DNA from 3 places in the Shewanella zhangzhouensis genome. Region 2 is predicted to be linked to each of the others. Evidence: predicted binding sites of a transcription regulator. Region 2 holds the regulator's gene; each other region holds the start of a gene.
The links. The regulator MetJ, encoded in region 2, represses methionine synthesis genes. The targets are predictions, from matches to a motif close to TAGACGTCTAGACGTCTA.

Region 1 (4,833 bases), 460 kb from region 2:
TATGGCCTCGGGCTTGGCCAGTTCATTAATGGCGACCAGCTGCATCTGGCCCCGTTTTCCGGACTCATAAAGCGCCCTCAGTACGGAGCGGCCGATGCGGCCATAACCATTGATAGCAACACGGATCATAGTGGTGAGCAAATCCTCTGGGGAGGGTGAAAACCCTGTCGGCTCCCCTGCCGACAGAGGCTGACCGGCAACGCCGGTCAGACCGGTGGCAGCCAGGCTGCCACCTTGCTCGCGTCAGTATTAACCCAGCAGCTCTTCGGCGGCGGCAACCACCTTGTCGACGGTGAAGCCGAACATTTCGAACAGCTGATTGGCTGGCGCTGACTCGCCGAAGCTGGTCATGCCTATGATGCGGCCGTTCAGGCCCACATACTTATACCAGTAATCGGCAATACCCGCTTCCACGGCCACGCGTTTTGTGACGCTGGCAGGCAGTACCGCTTCTTTATACGCAGCATCCTGCTTATCGAACACGTCGGTGGATGGCATGGACACCACACGTACCTGCTTGCCCTTGGCGGTCAGTTCGGCCTGGGCCTTCACAGCCAGCTCAACTTCAGAGCCGGTGGCGATGATGATGAGCTCAGGCGCCGCAGCGCTGTCTACCAGCACGTAGCCGCCCTTGGCGACATTGGCCAGCTGCTCGGCGCTGCGTGGCATTTGTGCCAGGTTCTGACGGGAGAAGATCAGCGAGGTTGGGCCGTCTTTGCGCTCGATGGCGTATTTCCAGGCCACGGCAGACTCAACCTGGTCACATGGGCGCCAGGTGCTCATGTTCGGGGTCACACGCAGAGAAGCGATTTGCTCTACTGGCTGGTGAGTCGGGCCGTCTTCACCCAGACCGATAGAGTCGTGGGTGTAAACCTGAATGTTCTGCACCTTCATCAGCGCAGCCATACGCATGGCGTTACGGGCATATTCCATAAACATCAGGAAGGTAGCGCCGTATGGCACAAAGCCGCCGTGCAGGGCGATACCGTTGATGATGGCGGTCATACCGAACTCACGCACACCGTAGTGCAGGTAGTTACCGCTGGCGTCATCACCTGTGATGGACTTGGAAGCCGAGTACATGGTCAGGTTGGATGGGGCCAGGTCGGCACTGCCGCCAAGGAATTCAGGCAGCATGGCGCCAAAGGCTTCCAGGGCGTTTTGCGAGGCTTTACGGGAAGCAATGTTGGCAGGGTTGTTCTGCAGCTTCTCGATATAGGCCTGGGCTTCTGCGCCGAAGTTGGCAGGCAGTTCGCCGTTCACGCGGCGCTGGTATTCTGCGGCCAGCTCTGGGTAAGCAGCGGCGTAAGCGGCAAACTTGGCATCCCAGGCTTTTTCAGAGGCGATACCGGCTTCTTTGGCATCCCACTGGGCATAAATGTCAGCAGGGATAACGAATGGGTCGTGCTTCCAGCCGAGGAATTCACGGGCAGCTGCGATTTCAGCATCGCCCAGTGGCGCGCCGTGACAGTCGTGTGAACCGGATTTGTTTGGCGAGCCGTAACCAATGATGGTTTTGCAGCAGATGAGGGTTGGACGTGGATCAGCCTTGGCCGCCTTGATGGCTGCATCGATGGCGTCGCTGTCGTGACCGTCAACACCGGCAATCACGTGCCAGCCGTAAGATTCGAAACGCTTTGGCGTGTCGTCGGTAAACCAGCCTTCAACGTGACCGTCGATGGAGATGCCGTTGTCATCCCAGAAAGCAATCAGTTTGCCCAGACCCAGGGTGCCCGCCAGGGAGCAAGCCTCGTGGGAGATACCTTCCATCAAGCAGCCGTCACCCATGAACACGTAAGTGAAGTGGTCAACGATGTCGTGACCGTCACGGTTGAACTGGGCAGCCAGCACTTTCTCAGCAATGGCCATACCCACGCCGTTGGTGATGCCCTGACCCAGAGGACCTGTGGTAGTTTCAATGCCTGGGGCATAACCGTACTCAGGGTGGCCTGGAGTGCGTGAGTGCAACTGACGGAATTGCTTGAGGTCTTCAATAGACAGGTCATAACCGGCCAGGTGCAGCAGCGAGTAGTGCAGCATGGAGCCGTGGCCATTGGAGAGGATGAAACGATCGCGATCGGCCCACTGTGGATTGGTGGGGTTATGCTTCAGATGACCGCGCCAAAGGACTTCGGCAATATCTGCCATCCCCATGGGGGCACCGGGGTGACCGGAGTTGGCCTTTTGAACGGCGTCCATGCTGAGTGCGCGGATAGCGTTGGCGAGTTCTTTACGAGACATGCTCTCTCCTGCTTGTATTGAGGCTTTTCGGGCAATTGTGGGCACATATTTTCCCTTAACAGGGCTTGTGGACGCAAATTTAAATTTCCATATTGACGGCTGGCAAAACCAGTGAGGCGCTATCAGGGGGTTGTTTCGCTGGTCGCATACAAAAACGCATGGAATAAACCACAGCACATCAGGCCTTTATCACCCTGAATTTGTTAAAGTAATTGATTTTCTCTATAAAACAGCCCCCTTCCCCAGTCCTATCTTGGTCACAATTGGCACTAAATTTTCTGATCCGGGGGATGATCGTGAACGTAATTTCAACTAAAATGGCCGTCTAGATGTAGATGCTTCTACACGTTTAACGCTTAAAAAGTCGAGATTTTCCAAACATGGCAAAACACTTGTTTACCTCTGAGTCGGTCTCAGAAGGTCATCCCGATAAAATTGCAGACCAGATTTCCGATGCTGTGCTGGACGCAATCCTGGAGCAGGATCCCAAGGCCCGCGTAGCGTGCGAAACCTACGTGAAAACCGGTATGGTGATGGTCGGTGGCGAAATCACTACCTCTGCCTGGGTCGATATCGAAGAACTGACCCGTAAAACCGTACGTGAAATCGGCTATGTGCATTCAGACATGGGCTTCGATGCCGATTCCTGCGCGGTACTGAGCGCCATTGGTAAGCAGTCTCCTGACATCAACCAGGGTGTTGACCGTGCTGACCCACGTGAACAGGGCGCCGGTGACCAGGGCCTGATGTTCGGCTACGCCAGCAACGAAACCGACGTGCTGATGCCAGCCCCAATCACTTACGCTCACGCACTGGTGAAGCGTCAGTCAGAAGTCCGTAAAGACGGCACCCTGTCCTGGCTGCGCCCCGACGCCAAGTCTCAGGTGACCTTCGCCTATGACGAAGGCAAGATTGTGGGTATCGATGCCATCGTACTCTCTACCCAGCACTGCGACTCTGTGTCTCAGTCTGATCTGGTGGAAGGTGTGATGGAAACCATCATCAAGCCTGTGGTACCTGCCCAGTGGCTGAACAAAGACACCAAGTTCTTTATCAACCCAACCGGTCGTTTCGTTATCGGTGGCCCAATGGGCGACTGTGGTCTGACTGGTCGTAAGATCATCGTTGACACCTACGGCGGCATGGCCCGTCACGGTGGTGGCGCTTTCTCCGGTAAAGACCCATCCAAGGTTGACCGCTCAGCTGCCTACGCCGCCCGCTATGTTGCCAAAAACATCGTGGCCGCAGGTCTCGCTGACCGCTGTGAAATCCAGGTGTCCTACGCCATCGGTGTGGCCGAGCCAACGTCTATCAGCATCGAGACCTTCGGTACCGGTAAGCTGCCAGAAGATAAGCTCATCGCCCTGGTACGCCAGCACTTCGACCTGCGCCCATACGGCCTGACCGAAATGCTGAACCTGGCACGTCCTATCTATCAGGCCACTGCCGCTTACGGTCACTTTGGCCGTAACGAGTTCCCTTGGGAACAAACCAACAAGGCAGAAGCGCTGCGCGCGGACGCGGGTCTGTAATCAGACGCTCGCCCATAAAAAAACCGCCTTTCGGCGGTTTTTTTGTTTCTGGCTCACCCCGTAGGTACCTCACACCGACACAACTCAGTCAGTGGCTGTGGTCAGACCGAAGCAACGGTCTGTTGGTGGCCGAGGTCAACTAATAGCAGTGGTCGAAGTGCGCCGCCTGCACCAATAAAAACCCTAACTGGCTTTCGGGCACTGCTTCCAACTTCAGAGGCTCCAGAGTGCCACCCGGCGAAATGTCCCACTGCCAAGCCGTATCCACCGAATGAACAGTGCCGCAATGCACATAGCCTTCGGGCACTTGCAGCCAATAAGCCTGAGGCTCACCGCCTCGAAAGGCCTTAACTTCGACGCCCCCATGCACGCAGAGGCTGTACCCGAGGCGCAATCTGTCCCAGGCGCCAAGCGCATGTTGTTGGTAAGGCATTAACAGCTGTTGAATATGTTGCATAGTGTCAGATGATGTCCAAATCGTTAGGGGTTATTTTGCCATGATTGAGCGCATATTCCATTGCCTGGGCTTGAGGCAATGCCTTGGCAAACAACCAACCCTGGACATAATCCACACCGGCATCACCGACGAAGCTCGCCTCCGATGGGGTTTCGACGCCCTCGGCCACCAACTGGAACCCTAACGACTTACACAGCTGGCAAATTTGCCGGTAAAGCACCCTGCCCTGATCGGTATCGGTTTTGCCAAGGATACTCCGGTCAAGCTTGATGCCATCTACCGAAATCTGAGTCAACAGACTAAGACTGGAAAATCCCGTGCCGAAGTCATCCAGCAAGAATCGAAACCCCAACGCCTGCAACTGGGCGATGGCGCGGTTGATGCCTTGCAGATCCCGCATAAATGCCCGTTCGAGGATTTCCACTTCAACCTGATGGGCAAATTCCCCCAACGTAGTGCGCAGCCTGTCGAGCATCAGCACATCGTTTAAGTTGTTGGGATCGAGATTGATACTGACCTTGGGCGAAAAGCCCGCTGCCTGCCAGCGTCTCAAATCCTCCGCCACCGTACTAATCACAAAACGGTCTATCACGTGGGAGTACC
Region 2 (4,833 bases):
TTTTAATTATGCCGTCAGCGCCAACAATTTCGATGCCGGTGATTTCGACAGCGACGACTATCGCAACGATGACACGGGCTTTAACCTGGATGCCGGTATTGCCTTGATGCCGATGGAAGGACTGACCCTGGGGCTGGTGGGCCGCAACCTGATTGAGCGTGAGCTGGATACCATAGAGTCAGAAGGGGTCAGTGCAACCTACAGGGCAGGGCCCATGGTCACCTTTGGCGCCGCGTTTCAAACCGGCAATTGGCAGCTGAGTTCAGATCTGGACTTGATGGACAACGAGAAATTTGTGGGTCTTGAGGGCACCAAATATTGGCGTTTGGGCGCTGAATGGCATGCACTGGACTGGTTGTCGCTGCGGGTGGGTTACCGTCAGGATCTCAATAATATGACGGCCGATCTCTATTCGTTTGGTACCGGCTTTCAGATAGGTTCAGGATTCAAGCTGGATCTGGCCGGTATGTGGGGAGATAACGACACCCTGGGCGCAGTGCTGCAAAGCTCCTATCACTTTTAAAGCAGCACCTTCGCCGCATTAGCTGGCCAGCAATACCACAAGCGACTTGGTCGCCAGCACCAGTGCACTGATTGAGCAAAGAACCAGGGTAGCGACTCTGGTTTTTTGTTTATCGACCCGCCCAAGGAGCCGACCCGCCACCCAGTAGCCGCAAAATACCGCGGGTAACAGTATGACTGACCATTGGAGCTGCGCCACAGTAACCAATCCGGCAAAGGCCAGGATACTCAAGGCTATCAATGAGCTGAAGATAAAAAATGCCGACAGGGCCGCGCGGAATTTATTGGGGTCTTTACCGGCCAGCAGAATCGCCATCGGTGGGCCGCCAATGGCGGCTATGGTGCCAAAGACACCGGACACAGTGCCGGCGATAAACAGGGTCAGGCGATTGATGGGAGCGCTGATTTTCATCAGGCTCAGCATCACGGCCAGCGCTACAATCACGGCAATGGCGAGTCCCAGTATGGATTGTGGGGCCATCAGCAGCAGGCTGGCACCCAGAATACCCCCAGGAATGCGTCCAAGCAGGGCATATTGCAGACCGGCAAACTCCAGAGCGCTGCGTTCCCTGAGCAAAGTGAGTAGGGCAATGGAGAAGCCCATCAGAATAACGGGCACGGGCACCAGTTCGGGTTCAACCAGATACAGCAGTGGGCTGGCAACCACGGCAAGACCAAAGCCAATCAGGCTTTGGATAAGGGCACCACTGAAGATAATCAGCAGGGCAAGGACCAGGGTGATGAGGTCGGGAAACATCAAAAGCGACTCCAGAAACGACACAAGGACCCATTCGGGTCCTTGTGATATACAGCTGGGAGAGTTATTCCATGTCTTCCCATTCGATGCCCATCTCATCCATCAGTTTTTTCGCCTCTGATGGGATGGAGTCGGGTTTGTCCTTGGACAGATCATCGTCGTTTGGCAGTGGCTGGCCGGTGTAAGCATGCAAAAAAGCTTCACACAGCAGTTCACTGTTGGTGGCGTGACGAAGGTTGTTCACCTGGCGACGGGTACGTTCGTCAGTGAGGATCTTCAACACTTTTAAAGGAATAGACACGGTGATCTTTTTCACTTGCTCATTCTTTTTGCCGTGCTCAGCATAGGGGCTGATGTAATCGCCATTCCACTCAGTCATTGACTCACCTGTTTATTCCAAAATTCGCAGGAGATTTTAAACCCTTACAAACTACAGTCAAATTATTGCTGCGAAATCACCCTAAACATCAACAGATTTTCTTACGTTTAGACGTCTAAACGTCTTGATGCCTATTGACCTGTTGCCGGTGCTTAGGTAAATTTAGCCATCCAGACATCTTTATTTCCGTGCAGTAACATCGGAGGAGTACAAAATGACACAGCGCAAAGCAGCCACCATAGCGGTGCGTCAGGGCATAGAGAGCGACACCCAGCACGGTGCCGTGGTTCCTCCCATCTATTTATCGACCAATTATTCCTTCGATGGCCACAAGAATCCGCGCAAATTCGACTACAGCCGCTCCGGTAACCCAACCCGCTGTATTCTGGGCGAGGCGTTGGCCGAGCTGGAACAGGGTGCGACTGGCGTTATAACGTGCACCGGCATGGCCGCCATTACCCTGGTGACCAGCCTTCTGGGGCCGGACGATCTTCTGGTCGTGCCCCATGATTGTTACGGTGGCAGCTATCGCCTCTTTACCAACCTTGCCAAAAAAGGGGCCTTTAAGCTGGCCGTGGTCGACCAGACCGACGATGCTGCGCTGGCGGCCGTGATTGCCCAAAAGCCGCGCATGGTATGGCTCGAAACCCCATCCAATCCGCTGCTGCGGGTGGTGGATATTCAGGCCATCAGTGCTGCCAGCCACAAAGTTGGTGCACTGGTGGTGGTGGACAACACCTTCCTGTCGCCCATTTTGCAGCAGCCACTGCTTTTGGGCGCCGATATAGTGATTCACTCCACTACCAAGTACATCAATGGCCACAGCGATGTGGTGGGCGGCGCCGTGATTGCCAAAGATGCCGAACTGGGCGAGACCCTGCACTGGTGGTCCAACACCCTGGGCCTTACCGGCAGTGCCTTTGACAGTTATCTCACCCTGCGTGGTATCCGTACCCTGGGCGTACGGGTGCGCGAGCATCAATCCAATGCCCAGCGCATAGTGGAAGTGCTGAAAAACAGCCCCCAGGTGAGCAAGGTGTATTACCCGGGCCTTGCGGACCACCCTGGCCATGAGATAGCCGCACGGCAACAAAAAGGCTTTGGCGCTATGCTGAGTTTTGAGCTGGTGGGCGGCGAAAAAGAAGTGGTGGCTTTCCTCGAAGCCTTACAGCACTTCAGTGTGGCCGAAAGCCTGGGCGGCGTTGAGTCGCTGGTTGCCGTGCCCGCTACTATGACCCACAGAGCCATGGTGCCGGAAGCCCGCGCCGAGGCCGGAATAAAAGACACCCTGCTGCGCCTGTCGGTGGGGATTGAAGATGCAGAAGATTTAGTGGCCGATATCCAAGCCGGCCTGGCTGCCGTAGCAGCCTGTTGAATAGGAGTCAGTGATGGCGCGTTGTCATTTGCATAAGTTTGGTGGCTCCAGTCTGGCCGATGCCGATTGTTACCGCCGCGTGGCCCATATCCTGTTGACCCAGGGCCACAGCGACGATCTGGTGGTGGTGTCCGCCGCCGGTAAAACCACCAACTTTTTGTATAAGCTGCTTTCGCTGCGTGATGCCAAAGCGCTGTGGCAGGAAGAATTGCAGGTGCTGATAAGCTATCAGCAAAACCTGATTGAACAATTGCTGAGTGCCGAGCAGGCCCGTTATCTGCGAGAGCGTCTGTCCACCGATAAGGCGCAGCTGGTCAGCCTCTTGTCACTGGAAACCCTCAACGACTATCAAACCAGCCATGTGGTGAGCTTTGGCGAGCGTTGGTCCGCCAGGTTGATGGCGGCGCTGTTGCGTGAATCCGGCGTGGCGGCAAGCCATGTGGATGCCTGCAGCATACTGGTGGCAGATGAAGGTGCCGTGCCCAATATTCGCGAGCAGGAGTCCCGCGAAAAAGTGGCCGCCATGCTGGCGGAACATGAAAACGAACGCATCGTAATCACTGGCTTTATCTGCGCTAATCCCGCCGGTGAAACCCTGCTGCTGGGCCGTAATGGGTCTGACTTTTCCGCGACCCTGATTGCCAGTCTGGCGGATATCGAACGGGTCACCATCTGGACCGATGTGGAAGGGGTGTTCAACGCCGACCCGAATAAGATAAACGATGCCAAGTTGCTCAAGAGCATGTCTCTGGCTGAGGCTGACCGCTTGGCGCGATTGGGTTCCCCCGTGCTGCACAGCCGCACACTGCAGCCCCTTTTTAACACCCAGGTGAGCATGGCGGTGCGCTCAAGCTATGCCCCCCATACCGACTTCACCCTGGTTGCTCCAACCAGCTCTCAGGCCAGTGCTCCCGTGGTGACTAACCTCTCTGAAGTGGCGCTCTTTTGCCTCACGACTCAGGTCGACGCCGATGCCCTGTTGGCAACTTTGGCTGCCTCTGGGTTAACACCGCTGGCAAGCTGGCAGGGTTCCCGTGGTGGCTTGGAGCTGGCATATACCCCGGAAAATCAAAAGCAGGTCAACGCCTTTTTAAAGGCCAACTCTGAAGCATATGGTCTGGGCGATGTGTCCATCAGCGACGATTTTGGTTTGGTGGCACTGGTGAGCGCCGATGCGGTGCTTTACCGCAAGAGTTTTGCCCGCCTGCTCAGCCGCGAGGCCAAGCCTTTGTATCATGACAGCCTGAGTCTGGTGACCCTGGTGCCCAAGGCCCAGGTAAACCTGCTCACGCAAAAGGTGCACCGCCGCTGCGCCGGGCCGCGCAAGCGCATCGGGGTAATCCTCCTTGGGGTGGGCAATATCGGCGAAGCCTGGGTCAGCCTGTTTCGCCGGGCGCAGAGCAGCCTGTGCCGTGAGCTGGAGGCGCGCATTGAGCTTTTGGGGCTGGTCAGTTCATCCCGCGCCTACATCAATAATGCCGGTGTGCACCTGGACAACTGGAAAACCGAGTTCGAGGAATACGCCACCGACTGGCAATACGGGCAGTTGTTCGATGCCTTATCGACCCTTAATTGCGATGAGTTGGTTGCGCTGGACATCAGCGCCAGTGCCAGCCTGACCTTGCAGTACCCGGAGTTCTTTGCCCGTGGTATTCATGTGGTCAGTGCCAACAAGCTGGCAGGCTCTGGTCCCTTACCCTTCTATCGCGATCTCAAGCAGCAGCTGGGTAACCGTCGTCTCTATTGGCGCTACAACGCCAGCTGCGGAGCCGGTTTGCCGGTGCAGCATGCGCTTAACGA
Region 3 (4,833 bases), 1.6 Mb from region 2:
TGGCGCCGTGTGGATAGTGGGGCGCAATCTTGACCGCAGTATGGATTTTCGAGCAGGTGGCGCCGCCGATGATGGCGGGAATGGTGAGTCCTTCGCGCTCGAAGGTTTTCACGTTATGCACCATCTCATCGAGGCTCGGGGTAATCAGCCCCGACATGCCGATAATGTCGACCTGCTCTTTTTTGGCGACTTCGACGATTTTTTCCACCGGCACCATAACGCCAAGGTCAATCACCTCGTAGCCGTTACAGGCGAGCACCACGCCGACGATATTCTTGCCGATGTCGTGCACGTCGCCTTTTACCGTGACCATCAACACCTTGCCGTTGCTTTGACCGGCGACCTTTTCGGCCTCGATAAAGGGGTTTAAGTAGGCCACGGCCTTTTTCATCACCCGGGCGGATTTAACCACTTGGGGCAGGAACATCTTGCCCTCGCCAAAGAGGTCGCCCACCACGTTCATGCCGTCCATCAGCGGGCCTTCAATCACATCCAGCGGACGGGTAGCCTGCTGACGGGCTTCTTCGGTGTCGGCGTCGATAAATTCGGTAATGCCTTTTACCAGCGCATGTTCAAGGCGCTTGTTCACCGGCAGGCTGCGCCATTCCAAATCTTCTTTTTTACCGGCACTGCCGCCAGCGCCGCCGCGATACTTCTCAGCGATTTCAAGCAGCTGCTCTGTGTTGCTAGAATCGGCTACCGGGCAGGGCAGGTTAAGCACCACGGCTTCGACCCGCTCTTTAAGCTCGGCGGGAATATCGTCGTAAATCGCCAGCTGCCCGGCGTTGACAATGCCCATGTCCATGCCTTCTTTAATGGCATGGTAGAGGAACACGGCGTGGATGGCCTCGCGCACCGGGTTGTTGCCTCGGAACGAGAAGGACACGTTGGACACGCCGCCGGAAATCATCGCATGGGGCAGGGTGGCCTTGATATCGCGCACCGCCTCGATAAAGTCCACCGCGTAGTTGTCGTGCTCTTCGATGCCGGTTGCCACGGCAAAAATATTGGGGTCGAAGATAATGTCTTCCGGTGGGAAGCCGACTTTATCCACCAGAATCCGATAGGCGCGGGTACAGATTTCAATTTTGCGGGCACGGGTATCGGCCTGGCCGGTTTCATCAAAGGCCATGATGATGGCGGCGGCGCCGTAGCGCTTCACCAAAGTGGCCTGCTCGATAAACTTGTCTTCGCCTTCTTTAAGGGAGATGGAGTTAACGATGCACTTGCCCTGCACGCACTTAAGGCCCGCCTCTATGACTTCCCACTTGGAGGAGTCAATCATGATGGGCACCTTGCTGATCTCGGGCTCGGAGGCCACCAGATTGAGGAAAGTGGTCATCACCTCTTCGCCGTCCAGCATGCCCTCATCCATGTTGATATCGATGATCTGGGCGCCGTTTTCCACCTGATCCCGGGCCACATCCAGCGCGGTCTCGTATTGGCCTTCTTTAATCAGCTTCAAAAACTTGGCCGAGCCTGTGACGTTGGTGCGCTCACCTACGTTTACAAACAGGCTGTCGGCGCTGATGGTAAGCGGTTCAAGCCCGGCGAGACGACAGGCAACCGGGATTTCCGGCAACTTGCGCGGGGCGTGTTTTTCAACGGCTTCGCGGATAACGCGGATATGATCCGGGGTAGTACCGCAGCAGCCGCCGACTATGTTCAGCATGCCCTCGATGGCCCACTGGACTATGATGTCGGCCATTTCTTCGGGCGTTTCATCGTAGCCACCGAACTCGTTCGGCAGACCCGCATTGGGGTGGGCCGACACATAGCATTCGCTGATGCGGGAAAGTTCTTCTACATAAGGGCGCAGCTCTTTTGGCCCCAGGGCACAGTTAAGGCCCATGCTGATGGGTTTGATATGGCGCAGCGAGTTGTAAAAGGCTTCGGTGGTCTGGCCTGTCAGGGTACGGCCGGAGGCATCGGTAATGGTGCCGGAAATCATCACCGGCAGGCGCAAGCCAACTTCATCAAAAATTGATTCGATGGCAAACAGTGCCGCCTTGGCGTTCAGGGTATCGAAAATGGTTTCCACCATGATGATATCGGCGCCGCCTTCAATCAGGGCGGCGGTGGACTCGCGGTAGGCGGCCACCAAATCATCGAAGTGGATATTACGGTAGCCCGGGTCATTCACATCCGGGCTGATGGAGCAGGTGCGGTTGGTGGGGCCAAGTACGCCGGCCACATAGCGGGGGATGCCGGTTTGGGCTTCCACTTCATCGGCCACTTCGCGGGCGATGCGGGCACCAACAAGGTTAATCTCGGCCGAGATCGCCTCCATCTCATAGTCGGCCATGGCAACCGTGGTGGCGTTAAAGGTGTTGGTTTCGATAATGTCGGCACCGGCCAGCAGATACTCGCGGTGAATGCCTTTGATGATTTCAGGCTGGGTCAGCACCAAGAGGTCGTTATTGCCTTTTACGTCGCAGTGCCAGTGGGCGAAGCGGCTGCCGCGATAGTGCTCTTCCTCCAGTTTGTGACCCTGGATCATGGTTCCCATGGCGCCGTCGAGGATAAGAATACGCTTGGAGAGATCCTCGTTCAGTCGCTGTTGACGGCTGTGGGCAAGCGCCCTGGTCGCCTGGGATAACACTGGAGTTGCCATAAAAAACACCTGCAAAGTACAAAAAAGTGACTGTCCTGTGTAGCCTAAGCCGGGTTGATGCCGCTGAAAAGGTAAAACCGGTACGGCGCCCGCTTAATTTGATTTGGACATTTATACGTATAGACGTCCATAATACGCGAAACTTAGCTTTAGGGGCAAGCGAAGGCTCAGGAGCAAGCGACGCGCCTGGCGCCAGCACTGAGGCCAGCCCCTGGTCTGGGTAAGACCAGAAAGAGGCCGCCACAGGACGCTGATATAAAAACGGGGTAGAGCAAGATGCACAGGCAAGACGCTGACGCTGTGGTGGCTGTGGAAAAGGATAACGCCAAAGCTCACGGGGACTCACTGGACGACAAAAGCCATGTCCAGATGTCTCCCCGTGACATTATTTTCTGGCGCCATGGCCAGTGTGAAGATGGCGCCGTGCTGCGGGGCCGAAGCGATGCCGAGCCCAATGAAGGTGCCCTCATCGCCATTGCCGGCAAGGCCCGTGACATGGCGGTACCTGCCCGAATCATCTCATCGCCTTTGCAGCGCTGCGCGCGGCTTGCGAATGCCTTGCAGGCAGAAATCACAGCCGGACACCCCGGGAGTAATCCACCAGACATACTTATTGAGCCTCAGCTGACCGAGATGGACTTTGGCGTCTGGGATGGGCAGTCCATAGCACTGCTCTGGCAAACCGCTCCCATGGAGGCCTGGTGGCAAGACCCCTGGGCCATAACGCCCGAGGGCGGCGAGCCCATGCACGCCTTTGAAGCCAGGGTGGCGGCGGCGCTGCAAGGGCTGCTGGCAAAGGCGCCGCTTAATGATGCCGGGCCACTGTGGGTGGTGACCCACGGCGGTGTTATCCGTTGCCTGATGGCCGCTATTTTGGGGGCAGAGCGGGCAGCGGGTTTTTATGGGGCATTGGAGCTGGATTACGGCGCCCGGGTGCACACCCGTTGGTACCGAACAAATGGCGGCTGGCAGGGGCGATTACTCTGGGGCAGCTGAGAATATTGCGCTTCACCCAGTCTTTTGGCCCTTTACCAGGTAGGTGAAAGGTCTGATAATCTGCGGACCGGAGTCACTGCTCCGGCCATTCACGCCAGGGGTGTCGGGGGCCATGCCAACCCGACATGAAAAGGGAACCGGGGACATACCATAAGGTATCAGCCCGGACTGTGCCCGCAACTGTGTGGGGGAATGCCCCCGAGTCAGGATACCTGCCCCTGTGCTTCTTTTACTTTCCCTGTCCGGGCGGGTTACCCGGTGGAGTGATATGAGCCAAATTGCCATGCCCGTTCCCCAGAGGGAACCCGGGTACCTGTTTAATGGGGTAACACCATGACCCCGGCCATCGAAGTCAGCAACCTCTGCTGGCGGGTAGGGGAGCGGCCGCTGCTGGACGGCGTAAGCTTTGCCCTGTCCGGAAACGGTATGTATGGGGTTATTGGCCCCAACGGCGCCGGCAAGTCATCCCTGCTGCGCTGCCTGTACCGCTATATTCGCCCGGACAGTGGCAGCATACTGCTCAATGGTCAGGACATTCACCTCTATTCCAGGCGCAGCTTTGCCCGCGCCGTGGCCGTGGTACCCCAGGAATTACCGCCCCTGTTTGATCTCTCCACCGAAGCCGTTGTTGCCATGGGGCTTATCCCCCACAAGGGCTGGCTTGCTGCCGACAGCGCCGCCGACAAGGCAGGCATTGCAGCGGCTCTCGCGGAAGTGGGGCTCGAAGGCTATGGCCGCCAACCCTTTGGCAAGCTGTCCGGTGGTGAAAAACAGCGGGCCCTCATTGCTCGGGCGCTGGTGCAAAAGCCGCAGTTTTTGATCCTGGATGAACCCACGAGCCACCTGGATGTGCGCTTTCAAATCGAAGTGCTGGAACTCCTCAAACGCCTGGATATCTGCGTGATTTGCACCATCCACGACCTGAACCTGGCCAGTGCCCTGTGCGATGAGCTGCTGCTGATGTCCCGTGGCCGCCTGGAAGCCTCGGGCACGCCTGAGGTAGTGCTCACCGAGGCCATGCTCGCCTCTGTATTTGGGGTGTGCACCACGGTAGAGCCTCACCCCCAGCATGGCCGTCCGCTCATCCATTACTACTATGGTTATGATGCCCGCACCGCCTCCCAAGGCCGCAAAGAGGTGAGCCTGTGACGGCCCTCAAAGCCCTGTTAACCCCGCTCGGACGCCGGGAGCTGATGGTGCTGGCGCTTATTCTGGCCTGTCTG

Region 1: a site for MetJ is predicted at 2,560-2,577, ahead of metK (methionine adenosyltransferase). Genes of this name have one in related genera too.
Region 3: a site for MetJ is predicted at 2,727-2,744, ahead of metH (methionine synthase). Genes of this name have one in related genera too.

The regions. Positions count from the first base shown of each region.
Region 1 covers NZ_CP080414.1:3,475,035-3,479,867, forward strand. The annotation lists gene epd (erythrose-4-phosphate dehydrogenase) at 1-129, opposite strand, end outside; gene tkt (transketolase) at 250-2,241, opposite strand; gene metK (methionine adenosyltransferase) at 2,622-3,773, shown strand; gene K0H63_RS15250 (hypothetical protein) at 3,913-4,230, opposite strand; gene K0H63_RS15255 (EAL domain-containing protein) at 4,235-4,833, opposite strand, start outside.
Region 2 covers NZ_CP080414.1:3,933,324-3,938,156, reverse strand. The annotation lists gene K0H63_RS17355 (conjugal transfer protein TraF) at 1-523, shown strand, start outside; gene K0H63_RS17350 (sulfite exporter TauE/SafE family protein) at 542-1,279, opposite strand; gene metJ (met regulon transcriptional regulator MetJ) at 1,344-1,658, opposite strand; gene metB (cystathionine gamma-synthase) at 1,873-3,033, shown strand; gene K0H63_RS17335 (bifunctional aspartate kinase/homoserine dehydrogenase II) at 3,047-4,833, shown strand, end outside.
Region 3 covers NZ_CP080414.1:980,693-985,525, forward strand. The annotation lists gene metH (methionine synthase) at 1-2,614, opposite strand, end outside; gene K0H63_RS04185 (histidine phosphatase family protein) at 2,891-3,610, shown strand; cobalamin riboswitch at 3,692-3,844, shown strand; gene K0H63_RS04190 (ABC transporter ATP-binding protein) at 3,944-4,759, shown strand; gene K0H63_RS04195 (FecCD family ABC transporter permease) at 4,804-4,833, shown strand, end outside.